Regions from separate parts of the Staphylococcus epidermidis genome, predicted to be linked through region 1. Evidence: a T-box and tRNA genes for the amino acid it is inferred to sense, from the RefSeq annotation. Region 1 holds a T-box; the other holds one or more tRNA genes.

Region 1 (10,076 bases):
TAAATCAGTTACTATTCCGAAAAAGAATGCTAAAGACATAGCAACGCCAAAACCTCGGTAAACCGTCATGATAAGAATGTACATGATAGTTAAATGTGGTACAAAAATAATATCAATTTTCCCGAAATGCATGGGGATGGTAAGCCCTATAATGGTATCAATATAAAATAGAAGTATACCTATTAGAAAGTAATAAAAAGTACGCATTAATTATCACTACCTTCATCAGGTATAGTACTGACATCACGTTTAGCAACATACACATGAGTTAAATCTGTCATATCAGCTCCAGTTTTGACCCGTACTTGTTTAGCAAGCCCATATTGATCATTTTCGACTTTTGTTACTTCACCAATATATAACCCACTCGGTAATTGATCTGCTAATCCACTTGTTACTACTTTATCGCCTTTTTTAACGCTATCTTTGTTATTAATATCACTTATGATCAATTCTTCGTTTTTATTGTCGTATCGATCGATTAAACCAAAAATATTCTTAGTACCGTGATGAATATTAACAGATAATTTTCCTGCTCGAGTATGAGTGGAAATAAGGTCTACTTGTGATGAAAACTGATTAACTTTGGTTACTCTTCCAACTAATCCTTCTGTTGTCATGACGGCCATATTATTTTTTATACCTGCTTTGGAGCCCTTATCTATTAATATCGTATTCATCCATTGATCTGGGTTTCTCGCAATAACTGAAGTAGAAATAGGTTCATATTTTGATAAATCTTTGATATCAAGTTCTTTTTTATATTTCTTATTTTCTGATTCTAACTCTTCATTTTTAGCTTCAAGTTGTTTGATTTTATTTTTATCCTTTTTTGAGCTTCCTTTTTCAAATAAATCACCAATAGATCCAGTAACAAATTGAATTGGATAACTGATTACTCTTTGTCCAAATGATACAGAGTCTCCTACGTATTGTTCAGCTGGAGATTGGGTCTGAGAACGTATCGATAACCCTATTAATGCAATAAAAATAATCATTGCACATAAAACGACAATGAGCTTGTTATTACTAAAAAACTTAAGCACCCAGAACACCTCTATATGACTAAAATTAGTATCTTAATATATTTTATATTACTCATTCAGTTAAATAAAGCACTAACTTTATGAAATTGATTCTATTTTATTATTTGTGACTATAGAGCTAACATTAATCAAACTGATTAATAAAATAGATAGAGTAAACGAGCTATGGAAAACTTCACTAAATCTTGATATAACTAGACTTCAAATAAATTTTTAATATAATCATTAACTGTCAGAACATAAAAGTGCCTGGAACAAAATTCATTGTCCCAGGCTTAACACAAATCATCAAAATTTTATTTCTATTAAATTATATTAAATTAAAATGATAAAATATTTACATCATTCTAAACTGAGTAATTTTACTTACTTTATAACGCTTACTGATTCACTTTATTTTGGTAAGTTATTCTTTATCTTTCTTCTTTGAAGACTTATCTTTCTTTTCATCTTCACTATAAAGTGTTTCTTCTTTTCTCCAGCGAGCAAAAAGATTTTGCGCTTTTGCTTGTTCATTAGCTTGTTTTTCTTTTGATTGTTCAGCCATTTTGAATCACACCAACCTTTATAAATAATCTATATAAACCCTAACGCATTTAAAACTGGTTTTCAAATGAATCATTCCTATTGTTATTGATAGGCTTCAATTGGCTTCAAATTAATAGGTTGTTTTAATTGATTTAGGTCTTCGTTCATTTCGAATTCAGTATTATAAACTCGGATATAATCATCACCGAATTTATAAATAATAAATTCGTCACCTTGTTGGCCAGCAAGATATTCGTCATTGAATCCCATACGTTCTAAACCTGAAACAGACATAAATTCTGCCTTATCAATCATATTAAAAACTGTCTTAATTTGACCTGCTGGAACATTATTGATGATATCATTTTCTTTTAAAATGTAACTTTTATCGTTACTAGGTTGTGAATAGAGTGTATTATTTTTTTGACTCACTTTCTGTGTGATATTTTGATGATGATTGTTCATATCATTAAGTGGGTTCCATTCTTGATTTTTGAGAAATGGTGCATGTTGAAGAGCTATATATATAATCAATATTATCGCTAATACTGCAATAATATTTTTAATAACACTAAAGATATATCTCATATAAGCCCTCCTTTTACAAATCAAATTTAGTATAATTTAAAATATTTTTCATTACATCAGACTATAGCCGTATAGATGATGTATCTATAGACCGATGGCAAATCAGTTAATATAATATATAATACTACATATACAATATAAGTGATTTAAGGAGGTTCAACATAATGAGCATTTTAACGATTATTTTAATTGTTTTGCTAGTCATCCTCTTATTTAAAGTTGGATTATCTATATTACGCTTTTTGATTTCAGTAGGCATTGTTTTGTTATGTATCTATTTAGGTTATCAAGGTGTATTATGGTTATTTGAACATTTTCAAAACTTTTCAGGTTTTATTCAATAATAAATCATAAGTTAGCTATACAAATTTTTTAATTAAAATTTTTAATGTATTTAGCTAGCTTTTTTATTTATCAAAATACCCCGCTTCAACTAAACTCGTAAATTTATTATCACCAATAATAATATGATCAAGTAAATTTATACCTAATATATCTCCGCACTCTTTAAGTCTATACGTTGTAGTAATATCCTCTTTCGAAGGTGTTACATCACCTGAAGGATGATTATGTACAACTATTATTGAATTAGAAGACTCTCTTATTGCAATATTAAATACTTCTCTTGGATGAATAATCGAACTATTCAATGTGCCTTTATATACCCAAGCTTGTTTTGTGACTATATTTTTTGAGTTAAGTAAAAGTACAACAAAATGTTCTTGCTCTAAATCTTTCATTGTCGACATCATCAGACTAGCAACGTCACTAGGATGTGTAATCTGTACTTTGTCAAAAGTGCTTGTAGAATTAATACGTTCACCTAGTTCAAATGCAGCCTGTAATATTACAGCTTTATAAAGTCCAATGCCCTTTATTTTCAGTAGATCATTTATAGACAATTTTTTTAAATCTCTAATAGTGGATTGTTGCTTCAGTAATTCGTTTGCAATGTCAATACTAGAAAATCCTTTTCTACCAGTGTTTAAGAGAATTGCTAAAAGTTCAACATTGGATAGACTTTTAGCGCCATATGTAATTAAACGTTCTCTAGGTTTTTCATGCAGTGCCATTTCATTTATTCTTAATAAAATTCTCCCCCTAAAAGAAATAAAAGTTGGTGATAAACTGATGAAGTTACTACGAATGATAAGAATATAAATGGTATTAAAGGTAAATATTTAATATCTTTAAAAGAAAAAATTTTTAAAATTATGGCAAAAATCCCCCCAATGATAAACGTAAATACAACAATAAAAAAGAAAAAATTTAACGGAAATATAAGTCCCAATATATTAAAAAGCAATATGTCTCCATACCCTATAAATTTAGATGCGAATAGATAAATAACATGTGAAATCAAAAATATCATTATAAAATTACCAAAATAGGTTTGGGTTGTAAAAACAGATACGACTGTGTATACAAATAAGAGTCTCATATCAATATGCATTGAGTGAATATCGTAAAGACACATCGTCAGTAGAAACAGGAAAGTTATTAAAAATAATGTGAAGTGTATATTAAAATGAGTAGGATAATAGAGGAAAATAGCACCAAACGAAACGAGTTCTCCGATTAAATATAAACGTTGTAATGGTTGATTACAACAACGAGATTGTGCACGAAGTTTTAAAAAACTTATAATAGGCAGTAAATCTAAGGGTTTTATGATAGTATGACAAAAATCACAGTGAGACCTAGAATAAAGATATTGAAGTTTTAATATATTTTGATTGCAAAATTGATAAAGAAAACTAAATATAATGCTACAAGTATAGGCAAGTAATAGCATATATCACACTCCTCAACATTTATTATAAACAGTCTTAAACAAAAGTAAATATGAGAAGAATTTTACAATTCGTTCATGAGTATGTCTTCTTTCTAGACTTTTATAAACATAAATTATTAAAGAAGATTATACAAAGAAAGAGTGAAACTTACAGTTTTAACTGCAGTTGTCACTCTTTTGAATTTAATTAAAATTAATTTTTGCTTTTACCTCGCTGATGAAGTATAAACTTCCAGTAATAATCAGCCCATCACCTTCGTAATTTTCAATAAAATCAACATAATCATCAATTAAATGTAAATTATCTAATTTCAATTCTTCGGCAATTTCTTCTTTAGCTAATGCTTTTGGAAACTCAAAATCTGCTATATAGAATTTTGATGCAATATCATTTAATTTGTTAATCATACTATGAATTGGCTTTCCTTTAATTGCAGAAAATAAAATATCAATTTTATCTCTTCCATAATAATGTCTTATTGTGTCTACTAACGCATCAATACTTTCATTATTATGAGCACCATCAATAACCATTAATGGTTGTTCTTTTACTTGTTCTATTCTACCTGTCCAATTCACAGATTCTATACCGTCTATCATTTTATTAAAATCTAATTCTATGATTTGTCTTTCATTTAATTCAATGAGAGCAGTAATAGCAAGTGCTGCATTTTCCTTTTGATGTTCCCCTAACATATTAAGAATGATAGTTTCTAATTCATAATCTTTATACCGATATGTGAACTCATCATCTTGGGAGACAACGGTAATCTCCCGATCCAATTCAATTGGTTTTGCGTTCTGTTCAAGCGCATAATCTCTCACATACTTTAAAGCATCGTCATTTTTTACAGCATAAACAATCGGTATATGTGGTTTAATTATAGCTGCCTTATCTTTTGCAATATCTAAATAAGTTGTTCCTAAGATATCTGTATGGTCAAGTCCTATACTTGTGAGTATGGATAGCACAGGTTTAAAAACATTCGTCGAATCATTTTTAATTCCTAAACCTGCTTCAATTATCACAAAATCAACAGGATTTATCTCACCAAAATAAAGGAACATCATTGTTGTTATAATCTCAAATTCAGTAGCCCCACCTAAATCTGTTTCTATCTCTAAGGCTTCACTAACAGGTTTAACTCGTTCAACTAATTGAACAATTTCATCGTTCATAATTGGTACACCGTTTAAACTAATACGTTCATTGAAACTTTCAATAAATGGTGAGATAAATGTTCCAACTGAGTAATCGTTCTCAATTAATGCGGTTCTCAAGTATGCAACAGTTGAACCTTTACCATTTGTTCCACCCACATGAATACCTCTAATTTTATGTTGGGGATTATTTAATTGTTCTAGCATCCATTCCATACGTTTGACGCCAGGTTTGATACCAAATTTAGATCTTTCGTGTATCCAATACAAGCTGTCTAGGTAATTCATGATCATGCTCCTATGCCTTTAATTGTTCAATTCTAGATTTAACACCATTATATTTTTCTTGATAATGTTGTTGTTTTTCTTTTTCTTCATTAATTATTTTTTCTGGTGCTTTATTTACAAAATTCTCGTTGGATAACTTTTTATCTACTCTATCTAACTCGCTTTGTAATTTATCTAATTCTTTTTCAAGTCGAGCAATTTCTTTGTCCATATCAATAAGACCTTCTAATGGCAAAACTACCTTACCAGCAACTACTACAGTTGTCATAGCTTTTTCTGGAATTTCAATCTCAGTATCAATAGTCAATTGACTTGGATTACAGAATTTGTGTAGGTAACTTATGTTATCCATAAGTGTATGTTTAATCTTTTCATCTTTAGTTTGAATTAAAATCGGTATTGCCTTAGATAACGGTGTGTTAACTTCAACTCTTGATTGACGGACAGATTTAATAATTTCAACTAATTGTTCCATTGTTTGTTTACTTTCATTAAAGATTAATGCTTGATCAACAGTTGGCCAGTTAGCTTTTACAATTGTTTCTCCATGATGTGGAAGACTTTGCCAAATTGTTTCTGTCACAAAAGGCATAAATGGATGTAACATTTTCATTATTTTATCTAAAACATAACTAAGTACTGATCGCGTCGTTTGCTTTTGAGATTCGTCCTCGCCATTCATAGGTATCTTGCTCATTTCAATATACCAATCGCAGAACTCATCCCAAATGAAATTATAAAGCGCACGACCTACTTCACCAAATTCGTATTTATCACTTAATTCGGTTACTGTAGATATCGTTTCATTTAATCTAGTCAATATCCATTGATCTGCTAATGACAAATTACCACTTAGGTCTATATCTTCGACTTTAAAATCTTCACCAATATTCATTAAACTAAAGCGGGCAGCATTCCATATTTTATTAATAAAATTCCAAACTGATTCAACTTTTTCAGTAGAATATCTCAAGTCATGACCTGGTGAAGATCCTGTTGCTAAAAAGTAACGTAGACTATCAGCGCCATACTCGTCAATAACATCCATAGGATCAACGCCATTACCTAATGATTTACTCATTTTACGCCCATCTTCAGCTCTGACTAAACCGTGGAGTAATACATCATTAAATGGTCTTCTATCAGTAAATTCTAATCCTTGGAAAATCATACGGGCTACCCAGAAGAAAATGATATCATAACCAGTAACTAATGCATTTGTCGGATAATAACGTTTAAAATCATCAGCATTTGTATCAGGCCATCCTAATGTTGAAAACGGCCAAAGTGCACTTGAGAACCATGTATCTAATACATCCTCATCTTGTATCCAATTCTCGATGTCTTCAGGTGCTTCTTCACCAACAAAGACTTCACCTGTATCTTTATGATACCAAGCAGGTATTTGGTGGCCCCACCATAGTTGACGCGAAATCGTCCAATCTCTAATTTCTTCCATCCAGCGATTGAATGTATTTTCAAATCTACCTGGGAAAAAGTCAATTCTATCTTTTGTATTTTGATTATCCAAAGCTCTTTGTGCCAAAGGTTTCATTTTTACAAACCATTGTGTAGACAAATAAGGTTCTACTATTGCACCAGAACGTTCAGAATGTCCTACTGAATGTGTATGTTCTTCAATTTTTATAACAAGATCTTGTTCTTTTAAGTCTTTAACAAGCTGATTTCTACAATCAAATCTATCCATCCCTTTGTATTTATCAGCTTTATCGTTCATCTTACCATATTCATCCATGACTATAATATTTTCTAATTGATGTCTTTGACCAATTTCAAAGTCATTAGGATCATGTGCCGGAGTAACTTTCATTGCTCCTGAACCAAATTCAATATCAACGTATTCATCAGCTAAAATAGGTAACTCTCTTCCTACAATAGGTAATATAACTGTTTTACCAATCACATCTTTATACCTTTCGTCATTTGGATTTACAACAATAGCAGTGTCACCTAACATAGTCTCAGGACGTGTAGTAGCTATTTCTATATATCCATTCCCATCAGCATAAGGATATTTAAAATGATAAAAAGCACCTTGGACATCTTCATGAATGACTTCAATATCTGATAAAGCTGTTCTAGCTTTAGGGTCCCAGTTAATAATTCTTTCACCACGATAAATAATACCTTTATTATATAAATCAACAAATACTTTTCTTACAGCTTTACTTAAACCATCATCTAACGTAAAGCGTTCTCTACTATAATCTAACCCTAAGCCAAGTTTAGCCCATTGTTGTCTAATAAATGTTGCATACTCTTCTTTCCAATCCCATGCTTGCTGTAAAAATTTTTCTCTTCCTAAGTCGTGTCTAGATATACCTTGTTCATTAAGTTTTGCTTCAACCTTTGCTTGAGTTGCTATACCAGCATGATCCATACCAGGCAGATATAAAGTATCGTATCCTTGCATTCTTTTCATTCTAGTTATTATATCTTGTAAAGTAGTATCCCATGCATGACCTAAATGTAATTTACCTGTTACATTAGGGGGCGGAATTACAATTGTATATGCCTCTTTAGATTTATCTTCAGATGGTTTAAAGTAACCATTACTTACCCATTCCTCATAACGACCCTTTTCAACTTCTCTTGGATCATATTTTGGTTTCATTTCCATATGTCTACCTCCTAAAAAATAAAAAGAACATCCATCCTATAAAAAATAGGACGGATGTTCTGTTCCGTGGTACCACCTATATTCAAGAAGAAATAATTCATTCTTTTCTTCAAGCACTTAAGTCTCTGATTAACGCTCATACACGCTTCTACCTACTTGTCGTCTATGTTTCAATAGAAGTTATAAAATAGGGCTACCTTCAGACTTAATCATTTACATATTCACAGCCACCATATGCTCTCTTTAAAATGATATAAACTTACTCTTCCCAAATAATATATTCTTTTACTCATTTATATTATAATGGATATTAAAATAAGTCAATGTATTGGAGATGAAATTATGAATGAATGTGCTTTTAACACAACTGATCCTATCTATATAGAGTATCATGATTATTATTGGGGACAACCAATCTATGATAGCAAAGAATTATTTAAGCTAATGGCTCTTGAATCACAACATGCAGGATTATCATGGTTGACAATATTAAAGAAAAAAGAATCGTATGAACAGGCATTTTACAACTTTGAACCTCAATTTATCGCACATATGACTGAACAGGATATTGATTATTTAATGAAATTCCCAAACATTATTCATAATCGTAAAAAGTTAGAAGCAATTGTGAGCCAAGCGAAGGGATATTTAAAAATTGAAAAAGACTATGGTAGTTTTAGTAAATTTTTATGGTCTTATGTAAATCATCAACCCATAAATATGGGTTATAAAAAACCTAGAGATCGTAAAAAAGTTGATCAAAGAGCTACTCAATTATCAAAAGATTTAAAAGCATATGGTTTTAAATTTTTAGGTCCAGTAACCGTGTTCTCATTCTTAGAAGCTGCTGGATTGTATGACTCACATCTTGAAGGATGTCCTTTCAAACCAAATCATGAGTGAAGCATAGACATAAGTTGCGCTGCGGATATTCAAACAATATGAGTTTTTCACGCATACTAAAAGTTTACAACGTTTAATTTATCTAGATTTTACTTTTAAGTAATTACAATTACTCGCAAATATTTTCGAAGTTTTATTTAAAAATGTATAACTTAAGTCATTAAAATCATTTATTATTTAATTTAACATTAATAAAATAACCAATTAGTGGCGCAATGACAAATAATATAAAAAATATTCTAAAAATGTGATAGCTTGAAATCATCGCTACATCAGCTCCAGTAGCCATAGCCACTAAAACTATTTGACTCATACCTCCTGGTGCTGCTCCTAAAAACAATTCATTGATGGATTCATTAGTAATCAAATGTATTCCTATTATCATTATAAACGTTGTGACTATGAGCATTATATTTTGAAAGGCTATTGCTATTGCAATTCTTCCCTTTAAATCACTCATTAAGTTGGCAATCTGTAATCCAATACGTATCATATAAATAAGTTGCGCTGTGGCTAACAACCAATGATCTAGTGAAAATGTTAAATGTGTTGTCATATTCCATATAATTAAAACTATTATAGGTGCTAATAATTGTTTAGTGGGGAAGTTAATTTTTGACATTCCTATATAGATGATTCCCACCATTGAGAATAAGATGATTATTTGCCATATATTTAAAGTCTGAGAAAGTGTGGGTACTTCCATTGTAGTATGATTCATTTCATGATGGTTATCCTGAAAAAAATACGAAATAAGTGGTACTAAAATAACAACAAATATTACACGTGATGTCTGTGTTAAACTCACAACTAATATATTTGCTTTCTTATTTTCTTCTGCCATCACTAACATTTGGCTTAGCGCACCTGGTATAACACTTAAAATTGCAGTTTCTAAATTTACTTGTGCAATTTTCTTAAAAAAGAATGCAATTATCAAAGCTAATAAAATTAGTAGGATAGTGACAAAAACGATAGTTAGCCAATTTTTACTTATGTCTTTAATCACTTGTTGTGTGAAGGTAGAGCCAATTTGAACTCCAAGTAGTATTAAACCAATTTGACTCAACCAAAATGGCCATCGTATTTTTAATTTTAATACTTTTACACATAATAACGCCGCTAA
Region 2 (10,076 bases), 190 kb from region 1:
AAATTTAATAAATGGCGGTCCCGACGGGAATCGAACCCGCGATCTCCTGCGTGACAGGCAGGCGTGTTAACCGCTACACTACGGGACCATTAAAACGGAGGAAGAGGGATTCGAACCCCCGCGAGCCGTTAAGCTCCTGTCGGTTTTCAAGACCGATCCCTTCAGCCGGACTTGGGTATTCCTCCAAAATTATATGGACCTTGCAGGACTCGAACCTGCGACCGAACGGTTATGAGCCGTTAGCTCTAACCAACTGAGCTAAAGGTCCTGAATATAATTATACAACTAATAGTAGTGGCGGTGGAGGGGATCGAACCCCCGACCTCACGGGTATGAACCGTACGCTCTAGCCAGCTGAGCTACACCGCCGTTATGTAGTTTGTAAATTAATATTGGTGGAGACTAGCGGGATCGAACCGCTGACCTCCTGCGTGCAAAGCAGGCGCTCTCCCAGCTGAGCTAAGCCCCCAAAATTTATTTTACTATCGGGAAGACAGGATTCGAACCTACGACCCCTTGGTCCCAAACCAAGTGCTCTACCAAGCTGAGCTACTTCCCGTAAAATAAGCGCGCCCGATAGGAGTCGAACCCATAACCTCTTGATCCGTAGTCAAACGCTCTATCCAGTTGAGCTACGGGCGCAAATATTAAAGATGGTGCCGAGGACCGGAATCGAACCGGTACGGTGATCTCTCACCGCAGGATTTTAAGTCCTGTGCGTCTGCCAGTTCCGCCACCCCGGCAATATCATTAATGGAGCGGAAGACGGGATTCGAACCCGCGACCCCCACCTTGGCAAGGTGGTGTTCTACCACTGAACTACTTCCGCGAATGCGGGTGAAGGGAGTCGAACCCCCACGCCGTAAAGGCGCTAGATCCTAAGTCTAGTGCGTCTGCCAATTCCGCCACACCCGCTATTTAAATGGTGAGCCATAGAGGATTCGAACCTCTGACCCTCTGATTAAAAGTCAGATGCTCTACCAACTGAGCTAATGGCTCAAAAGATGGTGCCGGCCAGAGGACTTGAACCCCCAACCTACTGATTACAAGTCAGTTGCTCTACCAGTTGAGCTAGGCCGGCTATAAATGGTGGAGAATGACGGGTTCGAACCGCCGACCCTCTGCTTGTAAGGCAGATGCTCTCCCAACTGAGCTAATTCTCCAAGATATTTTGCCTGGCAACGTCCTACTCTAGCGGAACGTCAGTCCGACTACCATCGGCGCTAAGGAGCTTAACTTCTGTGTTCGGCATGGGAACAGGTGTGACCTCCTTGCCATTGTCACCAGACAAATGAATGATTATACATTCAAAACTAGATAGTAAGTAAGATTTTGCGTCGCAAAACGTTTTTTAAAAATTGATTAAGTCTTCGATCGATTAGTATTCGTCAGCTCCACGTGTCACCACGCTTCCACCTCGAACCTATTAACCTCGTCATCTTCGAGGGATCTTATAACCGAAGTTGGGAAATCTCATCTTGAGGGGGGCTTCATGCTTAGATGCTTTCAGCACTTATCCCGTCCATACATAGCTACCCAGCTATGCCGTTGGCACGACAACTGGTACACCAGAGGTATGTCCATCCCGGTCCTCTCGTACTAAGGACAGCTCCTCTCAAATTTCCTACGCCCACGACGGATAGGGACCGAACTGTCTCACGACGTTCTGAACCCAGCTCGCGTACCGCTTTAATGGGCGAACAGCCCAACCCTTGGGACCGACTACAGCCCCAGGATGCGATGAGCCGACATCGAGGTGCCAAACCTCCCCGTCGATGTGAACTCTTGGGGGAGATAAGCCTGTTATCCCCGGGGTAGCTTTTATCCGTTGAGCGATGGCCCTTCCATGCGGAACCACCGGATCACTAAGTCCGTCTTTCGACCCTGCTCGACTTGTAGGTCTCGCAGTCAAGCTCCCTTATGCCTTTACACTCTATGAATGATTTCCAACCATTCTGAGGGAACCTTTGAGCGCCTCCGTTACCTTTTAGGAGGCGACCGCCCCAGTCAAACTGCCCGCCTGACACTGTCTCCCACCACGATAAGTGGTGCGGGTTAGAAAGCCAACACAGCTAGGGTAGTATCCCACCAACGCCTCCACGTAAGCTAGCGCTCACGTTTCAAAGGCTCCTACCTATCCTGTACAAGCTGTGCCGAATTTCAATATCAGGCTACAGTAAAGCTCCACGGGGTCTTTCCGTCCTGTCGCGGGTAACCTGCATCTTCACAGGTACTATGATTTCACCGAGTCTCTCGTTGAGACAGTGCCCAAATCGTTACGCCTTTCGTGCGGGTCGGAACTTACCCGACAAGGAATTTCGCTACCTTAGGACCGTTATAGTTACGGCCGCCGTTTACTGGGGCTTCGATTCGTAGCTTCGCAGAAGCTAACCACTCCTCTTAACCTTCCAGCACCGGGCAGGCGTCAGCCCCTATACATCACCTTACGGTTTAGCAGAGACCTGTGTTTTTGATAAACAGTCGCTTGGGCCTATTCACTGCGGCTCTTCTGGGCGTGAACCCTAAAGAGCACCCCTTCTCCCGAAGTTACGGGGTCATTTTGCCGAGTTCCTTAACGAGAGTTCGCTCGCTCACCTTAGAATTCTCATCTTGACTACCTGTGTCGGTTTGCGGTACGGGCACCTGTTATCTATCTAGAGGCTTTTCTCGGCAGTGTGAAATCAACGACTCGAGGAAACAATTTCCTCTCCCCATCACAGCTCAGCCTTATGAGTGCCGGATTTGCCTAACACTCAGCCTTACTGCTTGGACGTGCACTCCAACAGCACGCTTCGCCTATCCTACTGCGTCCCCCCATCGATTAAAACGATACTAGGTGGTACAGGAATATCAACCTGTTATCCATCGCCTACGCCTGTCGGCCTCAGCTTAGGACCCGACTAACCCAGAGCGGACGAGCCTTCCTCTGGAAACCTTAGTCAATCGGTGGACGGGATTCTCACCCGTCTTTCGCTACTCACACCGGCATTCTCACTTCTAAGCGCTCCACATGTCCTTGCGATCATGCTTCGACGCCCTTAGAACGCTCTCCTACCATTGTCCAAAGGACAATCCACAGCTTCGGTAATATGTTTAGCCCCGGTACATTTTCGGCGCAGTGTCACTCGACTAGTGAGCTATTACGCACTCTTTAAATGATGGCTGCTTCTAAGCCAACATCCTAGTTGTCTGGGCAACGCCACATCCTTTTCCACTTAACATATATTTTGGGACCTTAGCTGGTGGTCTGGGCTGTTTCCCTTTCGAACACGGACCTTATCACCCATGTTCTGACTCCCAAGTTAAATTAATTGGCATTCGGAGTTTGTCTGAATTCGGTAACCCGAGAGGGGCCCCTCGTCCAAACAGTGCTCTACCTCCAATAATCATCACTTGAGGCTAGCCCTAAAGCTATTTCGGAGAGAACCAGCTATCTCCAAGTTCGATTGGAATTTCTCCGCTACCCTCAGTTCATCCGCTCACTTTTCAACGTAAGTCGGTTCGGTCCTCCATTCAGTGTTACCTGAACTTCAACCTGACCAAGGGTAGATCACCTGGTTTCGGGTCTACGACCAAATACTCAACGCCCTATTCAGACTCGCTTTCGCTGCGGCTCCACATTTGCTGCTTAACCTTGCATCAGATCGTAACTCGCCGGTTCATTCTACAAAAGGCACGCCATCACCCATTAACGGGCTCTGACTACTTGTAAGCACACGGTTTCAAGTTCTCTTTCACTCCCCTTCCGGGGTACTTTTCACCTTTCCCTCACGGTACTGGTTCACTATCGGTCACTAGAGAGTATTTAGCCTTAGGAGATGGTCCTCCCAGATTCCGACGGAATTTCACGTGCTCCGTCGTACTCAGGATCCACTCAAGAGAGAATATGTTTTCGACTACAGGATTATTACCTTCTTTGATTCATCTTTCCAGATGATTCGTCTAACATGTTCTTTTGTAACTCCGTATAGAGTGTCCTACAACCCCAACAAGCAAGCTTGTTGGTTTGGGCTCTTCCCGTTTCGCTCGCCGCTACTCAGGGAATCGATTTTTCTTTCTCTTCCTCCGGGTACTAAGATGTTTCAGTTCTCCGGGTCTGCCTTCTGACATGCTATGAATTCACATGTCGATAACATGACATAACTCATGTTGGGTTCCCCCATTCGGAAATCTCTGGATCAACGCTTACTTACAGCTACCCAAAGCATATCGTCGTTAGTAACGTCCTTCATCGGCTTCTAGTGCCAAGGCATCCACCGTGCGCCCTTAATAACTTAATCTATGTTTCCACCATATTTTGAATTGTTATTCAAAATAAATAGCTAAAACTAGTTATTAATCTTGTGAGTGTTCTTTCGAACACTAGCGATTATTTATGAATTCAAGCTTATTTAAAACTCTATTCACTCGGTTTTGCTTGGTAAAATCTTACTTACTTATCCAGTTTTCAATGTACAAAATATAATGGTGGAGACTAGCGGGATCGAACCGCTGACCTCCTGCGTGCAAAGCAGGCGCTCTCCCAGCTGAGCTAAGCCCCCTAAGGTTTTAAATTATTGAATGGTGGGCCTAAGTGGACTCGAACCACCGACCTCACGCTTATCAGGCGTGCGCTCTAACCAGCTGAGCTATAGGCCCATTAAAACTTGAATGCTAATAAACATTCAAAACTGAATACAATATGTCACGTCATCCCTCATCTTCGTAGAAGATGTTCCGAATATATCCTTAGAAAGGAGGTGATCCAGCCGCACCTTCCGATACGGCTACCTTGTTACGACTTCACCCCAATCATTTGTCCCACCTTCGACGGCTAGCTCCAAATGGTTACTCCACCGGCTTCGGGTGTTACAAACTCTCGTGGTGTGACGGGCGGTGTGTACAAGACCCGGGAACGTATTCACCGTAGCATGCTGATCTACGATTACTAGCGATTCCAGCTTCATATAGTCGAGTTGCAGACTACAATCCGAACTGAGAACAACTTTATGGGATTTGCTTGACCTCGCGGTTTCGCTACCCTTTGTATTGTCCATTGTAGCACGTGTGTAGCCCAAATCATAAGGGGCATGATGATTTGACGTCATCCCCACCTTCCTCCGGTTTGTCACCGGCAGTCAACTTAGAGTGCCCAACTTAATGATGGCAACTAAGCTTAAGGGTTGCGCTCGTTGCGGGACTTAACCCAACATCTCACGACACGAGCTGACGACAACCATGCACCACCTGTCACTCTGTCCCCCGAAGGGGAAAACTCTATCTCTAGAGGGGTCAGAGGATGTCAAGATTTGGTAAGGTTCTTCGCGTTGCTTCGAATTAAACCACATGCTCCACCGCTTGTGCGGGTCCCCGTCAATTCCTTTGAGTTTCAACCTTGCGGTCGTACTCCCCAGGCGGAGTGCTTAATGCGTTAGCTGCAGCACTAAGGGGCGGAAACCCCCTAACACTTAGCACTCATCGTTTACGGCGTGGACTACCAGGGTATCTAATCCTGTTTGATCCCCACGCTTTCGCACATCAGCGTCAGTTACAGACCAGAAAGTCGCCTTCGCCACTGGTGTTCCTCCATATCTCTGCGCATTTCACCGCTACACATGGAATTCCACTTTCCTCTTCTGCACTCAAGTTTTCCAGTTTCCAATGACCCTCCACGGTTGAGCCGTGGGCTTTCACATCAGACTTAAAAAACCGCCTACGCGCGCTTTACGCCCAATAATTCCGGATAACGCTTGCCACCTACGTATTACCGCGGCTGCTGGCACGTAGTTAGCCGTGGCTTTCTGATTAGGTACCGTCAAGACGTGCATAGTTACTTACACATTTGTTCTTCCCTAATAACAGAGTTTTACGATCCGAAGACCTTCATCACTCACGCGGCGTTGCTCCGTCAGGCTTTCGCCCATTGCGGAAGATTCCCTACTGCTGCCTCCCGTAGGAGTCTGGACCGTGTCTCAGTTCCAGTGTGGCCGATCACCCTCTCAGGTCGGCTACGCATCGTTGCCTTGGTAAGCCGTTACCTTACCAACTAGCTAATGCGGCGCGGATCCATCTATAAGTGACAGCAAAACCGTCTTTCACTATTGAACCATGCGGTTCAATATATTATCCGGTATTAGCTCCGGTTTCCCGAAGTTATCCCAGTCTTATAGGTAGGTTATCCACGTGTTACTCACCCGTCCGCCGCTAACGTCAGAGGAGCAAGCTCCTCATCTGTTCGCTCGACTTGCATGTATTAGGCACGCCGCCAGCGTTCATCCTGAGCCAGGATCAAACTCTCCATAAAAAATTATGATGTTTGATTAGCTCATAAATACTAAATAGTTTGTAACGTTTCGTTACTGTTTATTGGAATTAACGTTGACATATTGTCATTCAGTTTTCAATGTTCTTTAACACTTACAATACATTATTGTAACAAACAGAATTTATTAAGTCAAGAATTAATTTGTATTTCATTTCTTGTCATTTCTTAATTAATTCAACAAATAACATTTTATAATGTAATGATTTTAATTTCAATAGTCAAAATTACACTTTATTAACTAAATTTTAAAGTTCTTAACTTTTTCTTTTCAATTAATTAATCTGCTTTTGACGACTTTTATATAGTATCAAGATATAAACGTAACGTCAATATTTATTATCGATTTTTTAAGTTAAAATTTACTTAATGAGTGAATATATATCTACATATAGTACATTATATTTATATAGTGTAAATACTTTCGTTTTGTACATCTGCAAAACGAAGTCATATGTAAAAAGAAAGAGGCTGTACAAATTATTACAGCCCCTACTACTTATATACGATTATTTATATGAAATTGCTAAACAGTCATACTATTTCATCATTACTTTATCTCAATAAAACTTCATAAGAGTATCAATAATGACTAAATTTTTATTTTGCTTCTATTCTACGACCTTACTTTCTTCAATTTCCTTCTTCTTTACATTCTTTACATACTCCATATATTTCCATCCGATGATGAGTAACATCAAAATCTGTTACATGTTGAGCTAATTGCTCTACTTCATCTAATTGTGGATAATGGAAGTCAACGATTTTACCACATTTTTCACATATAATATGGTAGTGATTATGTGTATTAAAATCAAACCTACTAGATGAATCACCATATGTTAACTCTTTGACTATACCAATATCTTTAAAAACTCTTAGATTATTATAGATAGTAGCAACACTTATATTAGGAAATTTAGGTGAAAGTGCTTGATATATTTCATCTGCTGTTGGATGTGAATGTGAAGATATAAGATAACGCATAATTGCTTGTCTTTGGGGTGTAATGCGAACGCCCGCTTTTCTTAATGAAGCAATTGACTCTTCAAGTTCATGATCAATAGATTCAAGTTCCGCACTCACTTATTTCACCATCTTTCTAAATAATAATTATTATTACTTAATATTAATATAACTGTTGCTATAAATAAATGTCAATAAATACTTGCTGTTTTCAATTAGTAACCATAATCTAAGTCTACTTTATTCTCAATTACATCATAATTATTGAGAAAATGCTCAAGATTCTTTTTGAAAATGTCCGTAGCTTCTCTATTATTATTAGAATCATTACCTGTAATATGAGCAGTTATGGTCACATTATCTAAATCATATAAAGGATTGTCCTTACTAAGTGGTTCTTTTTCAAAAACATCTAAATAAGCATGTCTGATTAATCGATCTTTGAGTACATTGATGAGCACTTCCTCATCAACAATTGTTCCTCTTCCTACATTTATAAATAAGGCATTATTGTCCATTTGTATGAAATCTTTTCTTTTTAATAAGTAAATTGTTTCTTCTGTTTCAGGTAATGCATTAACAATAATATTTGCCTTTTCAATAACATCATCTAACTCTTCAATTGTATAAACTTCATCAAATTGTTCAACATTTTTTCCTGACTTACTAACCCCTATTACTTTCATTCCAAAAGCTTTGGCTAAATAAGCAGCCCTTTGTGCAATCGCACCAGTTCCCAAGAATAATAAAGTCTCTTCGTTTAATCTTTTACCAGTAATTCTGGAGTCATAATTTTTTTCTAATTGATTTCTATAGGAAGTTTTCATCTTTTTATAATCATGCAAAATGAATGTCATTATATATTCAGACACTTGTTTAGCTTGTATACCTTTACCATTTGTTAGAATGATATCTCGCTCTTTAATATAATTTAACGGTAAATTATTTACACCTGTTGCAAACCATCCAATCCATTTAAGGTTGATACAATGTTCAATAAAGGTACGATCTATTTTGCCATCATAACCTATTAAAATGTCCATAGTTTTTCTATCATTAATAGGGATATTTATAGCTTTGTCATAAAATTTAAATTCTTCGTTTGGAAATTGTTTTCTTAATTCATTTTCTATTTCATTTAATCTATTTAAGCTAACAATTTTCAAAATTAACCCTCCAGAATATTTTTTATTGTTTCAATTTGTGTTTTTACCTTTACCTTTTCAATCACATCAATAATGTTACCATTTTCATCGAGAATAAATGTTGTTCTTACAATCCCCATATTCTCCTTGCCAAATGATTTTTTCAATTGGTAAACCCCAACTTTATTAGCAAGTTGATAATCTTTATCTACGAATAAGTCAAAATTCAATTGGTGTTTTTTTATAAAATTTTGATGTTTCTTTTTAGAATCTGCGCTTATGCCATATATATCTACATCAAGTTGATTAAAATCTTCAATGTGATCTCTAAATTCACAAGCTTCAGTAGTACACGTTGGTGTATTATCTCTTGGATAAAAATAAAGAATCGTTTTACGACCTTTAATTGTTTCATTTGAAATAAAATTGCCATCTTGATTTTCTAAAGAAAAAGAGGGAAATTGTTCACCTTTACTAATCATATACTCACCTATTTCTTAAATGTGTTGATTTTATGATACGATATTAATTGAAAATATTAAATAAAAAGAGGTTGATAGATATGAAATTTACTGAAAGCGAACGTCTTCAGCAACTTTCTAATGAATATATTTTGGGAGGTGTGAATTCACCTTCAAGGTCGTATAAAGCAGTAGGTGGTGGGGCACCAGTAGTAATGAAAGAAGGTCATGGCGCTTACTTATATGATGTAGATGGTAATAAATATATCGACTATCTACAAGCTTATGGTCCAATAATAACTGGTCATGCACACCCACATATCACCGAAGCTATCCAAGATCAAGCAGCAAAAGGCGTACTTTATGGTACCCCTACTGAATTAGAAATAAATTTCTCAAAAAAACTTAGAGAAGCAGTTCCTTCTTTAGAAAAGATTCGTTTCGTGAACTCTGGTACTGAAGCAGTTATGACAACAATTAGAGTTGCTCGTGCTTATACTAAAAGAAACAAAATCATTAAGTTTGCAGGCTCTTATCATGGTCATTCTGATTTAGTTTTAGTGGCAGCTGGAAGTGGACCTTCTCAACTTGGTTCTCCAGATTCTGCTGGTGTCCCCCAAAGTGTTGCACAAGAGGTTATTACAGTACCGTTTAATGATATAGAATCATATAGAGAAGCTATTGATTATTGGAAAGACGACATTGCTGCAGTATTAGTAGAGCCGATTGTGGGTAATTTTGGGATGGTCATGCCACAACCAGGTTTCTTAGAAGAAGTAAATAAAATTTCTCATGATAATGGAACATTAGTTATCTATGATGAAGTTATCACTGCTTTTCGTTTCCATTATGGTGCAGCTCAAGATTTATTAGGTGTTAAACCAGACCTCACTGCTTTTGGTAAGATTGTTGGCGGTGGTTTACCAATTGGAGGCTATGGTGGTCGACAAGATATTATGGAGCACGTTGCACCATTAGGTCCAGCTTATCAAGCAGGAACAATGGCCGGTAACCCGTTATCTATGAGAGCAGGTATTGCTTTATTAGAGGTACTTGAACAAGAAGGTGTTTATGATAAACTTGATCAATTAGGTCGTCGTCTTGAAGAAGGGTTACAAAAATTAATAGATAAGCATCATATTACAGCAACAATAAATCGAATCTATGGCTCACTGACATTGTATTTCACAAATGAAAAAGTTA

Evidence for each region. A T-box is a leader RNA that pairs with one kind of tRNA and senses whether it is charged. The one in region 1 lies ahead of FNL83_RS05790 (valine--tRNA ligase), so its partner is inferred to be a tRNA-Val.
Region 2: it has a tRNA-Val gene. The T-box ahead of FNL83_RS05790 (valine--tRNA ligase) is inferred to sense a tRNA for this amino acid. The anticodon was not compared.

Annotation. Positions count from the first base shown of each region.
Region 1 covers NZ_AP019721.1:1,163,441-1,173,516, reverse strand. Annotated here, with positions in the region: gene mreD (rod shape-determining protein MreD) at 1-207, opposite strand, end outside; gene mreC (rod shape-determining protein MreC) at 207-1,046, opposite strand; gene FNL83_RS05820 (hypothetical protein) at 1,453-1,593, opposite strand; gene FNL83_RS05815 (DUF4930 family protein) at 1,677-2,162, opposite strand; gene FNL83_RS05810 (hypothetical protein) at 2,327-2,506, shown strand; gene radC (RadC family protein) at 2,570-3,235, opposite strand; gene FNL83_RS05800 (A24 family peptidase) at 3,247-3,957, opposite strand; gene FNL83_RS05795 (bifunctional folylpolyglutamate synthase/dihydrofolate synthase) at 4,141-5,406, opposite strand; gene FNL83_RS05790 (valine--tRNA ligase) at 5,417-8,047, opposite strand; T-box leader at 8,091-8,326, opposite strand; gene FNL83_RS05785 (DNA-3-methyladenine glycosylase I) at 8,390-8,950, shown strand; gene FNL83_RS05780 (AbrB family transcriptional regulator) at 9,117-10,076, opposite strand, start outside.
Region 2 covers NZ_AP019721.1:971,216-981,291, reverse strand. Annotated here, with positions in the region: tRNA gene FNL83_RS04885 (tRNA-Asp) at 13-88, opposite strand; tRNA gene FNL83_RS04880 (tRNA-Ser) at 96-185, opposite strand; tRNA gene FNL83_RS04875 (tRNA-Ile) at 195-268, opposite strand; tRNA gene FNL83_RS04870 (tRNA-Met) at 296-369, opposite strand; tRNA gene FNL83_RS04865 (tRNA-Ala) at 394-469, opposite strand; tRNA gene FNL83_RS04860 (tRNA-Pro) at 486-559, opposite strand; tRNA gene FNL83_RS04855 (tRNA-Arg) at 569-642, opposite strand; tRNA gene FNL83_RS04850 (tRNA-Leu) at 655-743, opposite strand; tRNA gene FNL83_RS04845 (tRNA-Gly) at 755-829, opposite strand; tRNA gene FNL83_RS04840 (tRNA-Leu) at 833-915, opposite strand; tRNA gene FNL83_RS04835 (tRNA-Lys) at 924-999, opposite strand; tRNA gene FNL83_RS04830 (tRNA-Thr) at 1,006-1,081, opposite strand; tRNA gene FNL83_RS04825 (tRNA-Val) at 1,088-1,163, opposite strand; rRNA gene rrf (5S ribosomal RNA) at 1,174-1,288, opposite strand; rRNA gene FNL83_RS04815 (23S ribosomal RNA) at 1,359-4,280, opposite strand; tRNA gene FNL83_RS04810 (tRNA-Ala) at 4,466-4,541, opposite strand; tRNA gene FNL83_RS04805 (tRNA-Ile) at 4,562-4,638, opposite strand; rRNA gene FNL83_RS04800 (16S ribosomal RNA) at 4,733-6,283, opposite strand; gene perR (peroxide-responsive transcriptional repressor PerR) at 6,935-7,387, opposite strand; gene FNL83_RS04790 (phosphoglycerate dehydrogenase) at 7,483-8,433, opposite strand; gene bcp (thioredoxin-dependent thiol peroxidase) at 8,436-8,894, opposite strand; gene FNL83_RS04780 (glutamate-1-semialdehyde 2,1-aminomutase) at 8,975-10,076, shown strand, end outside.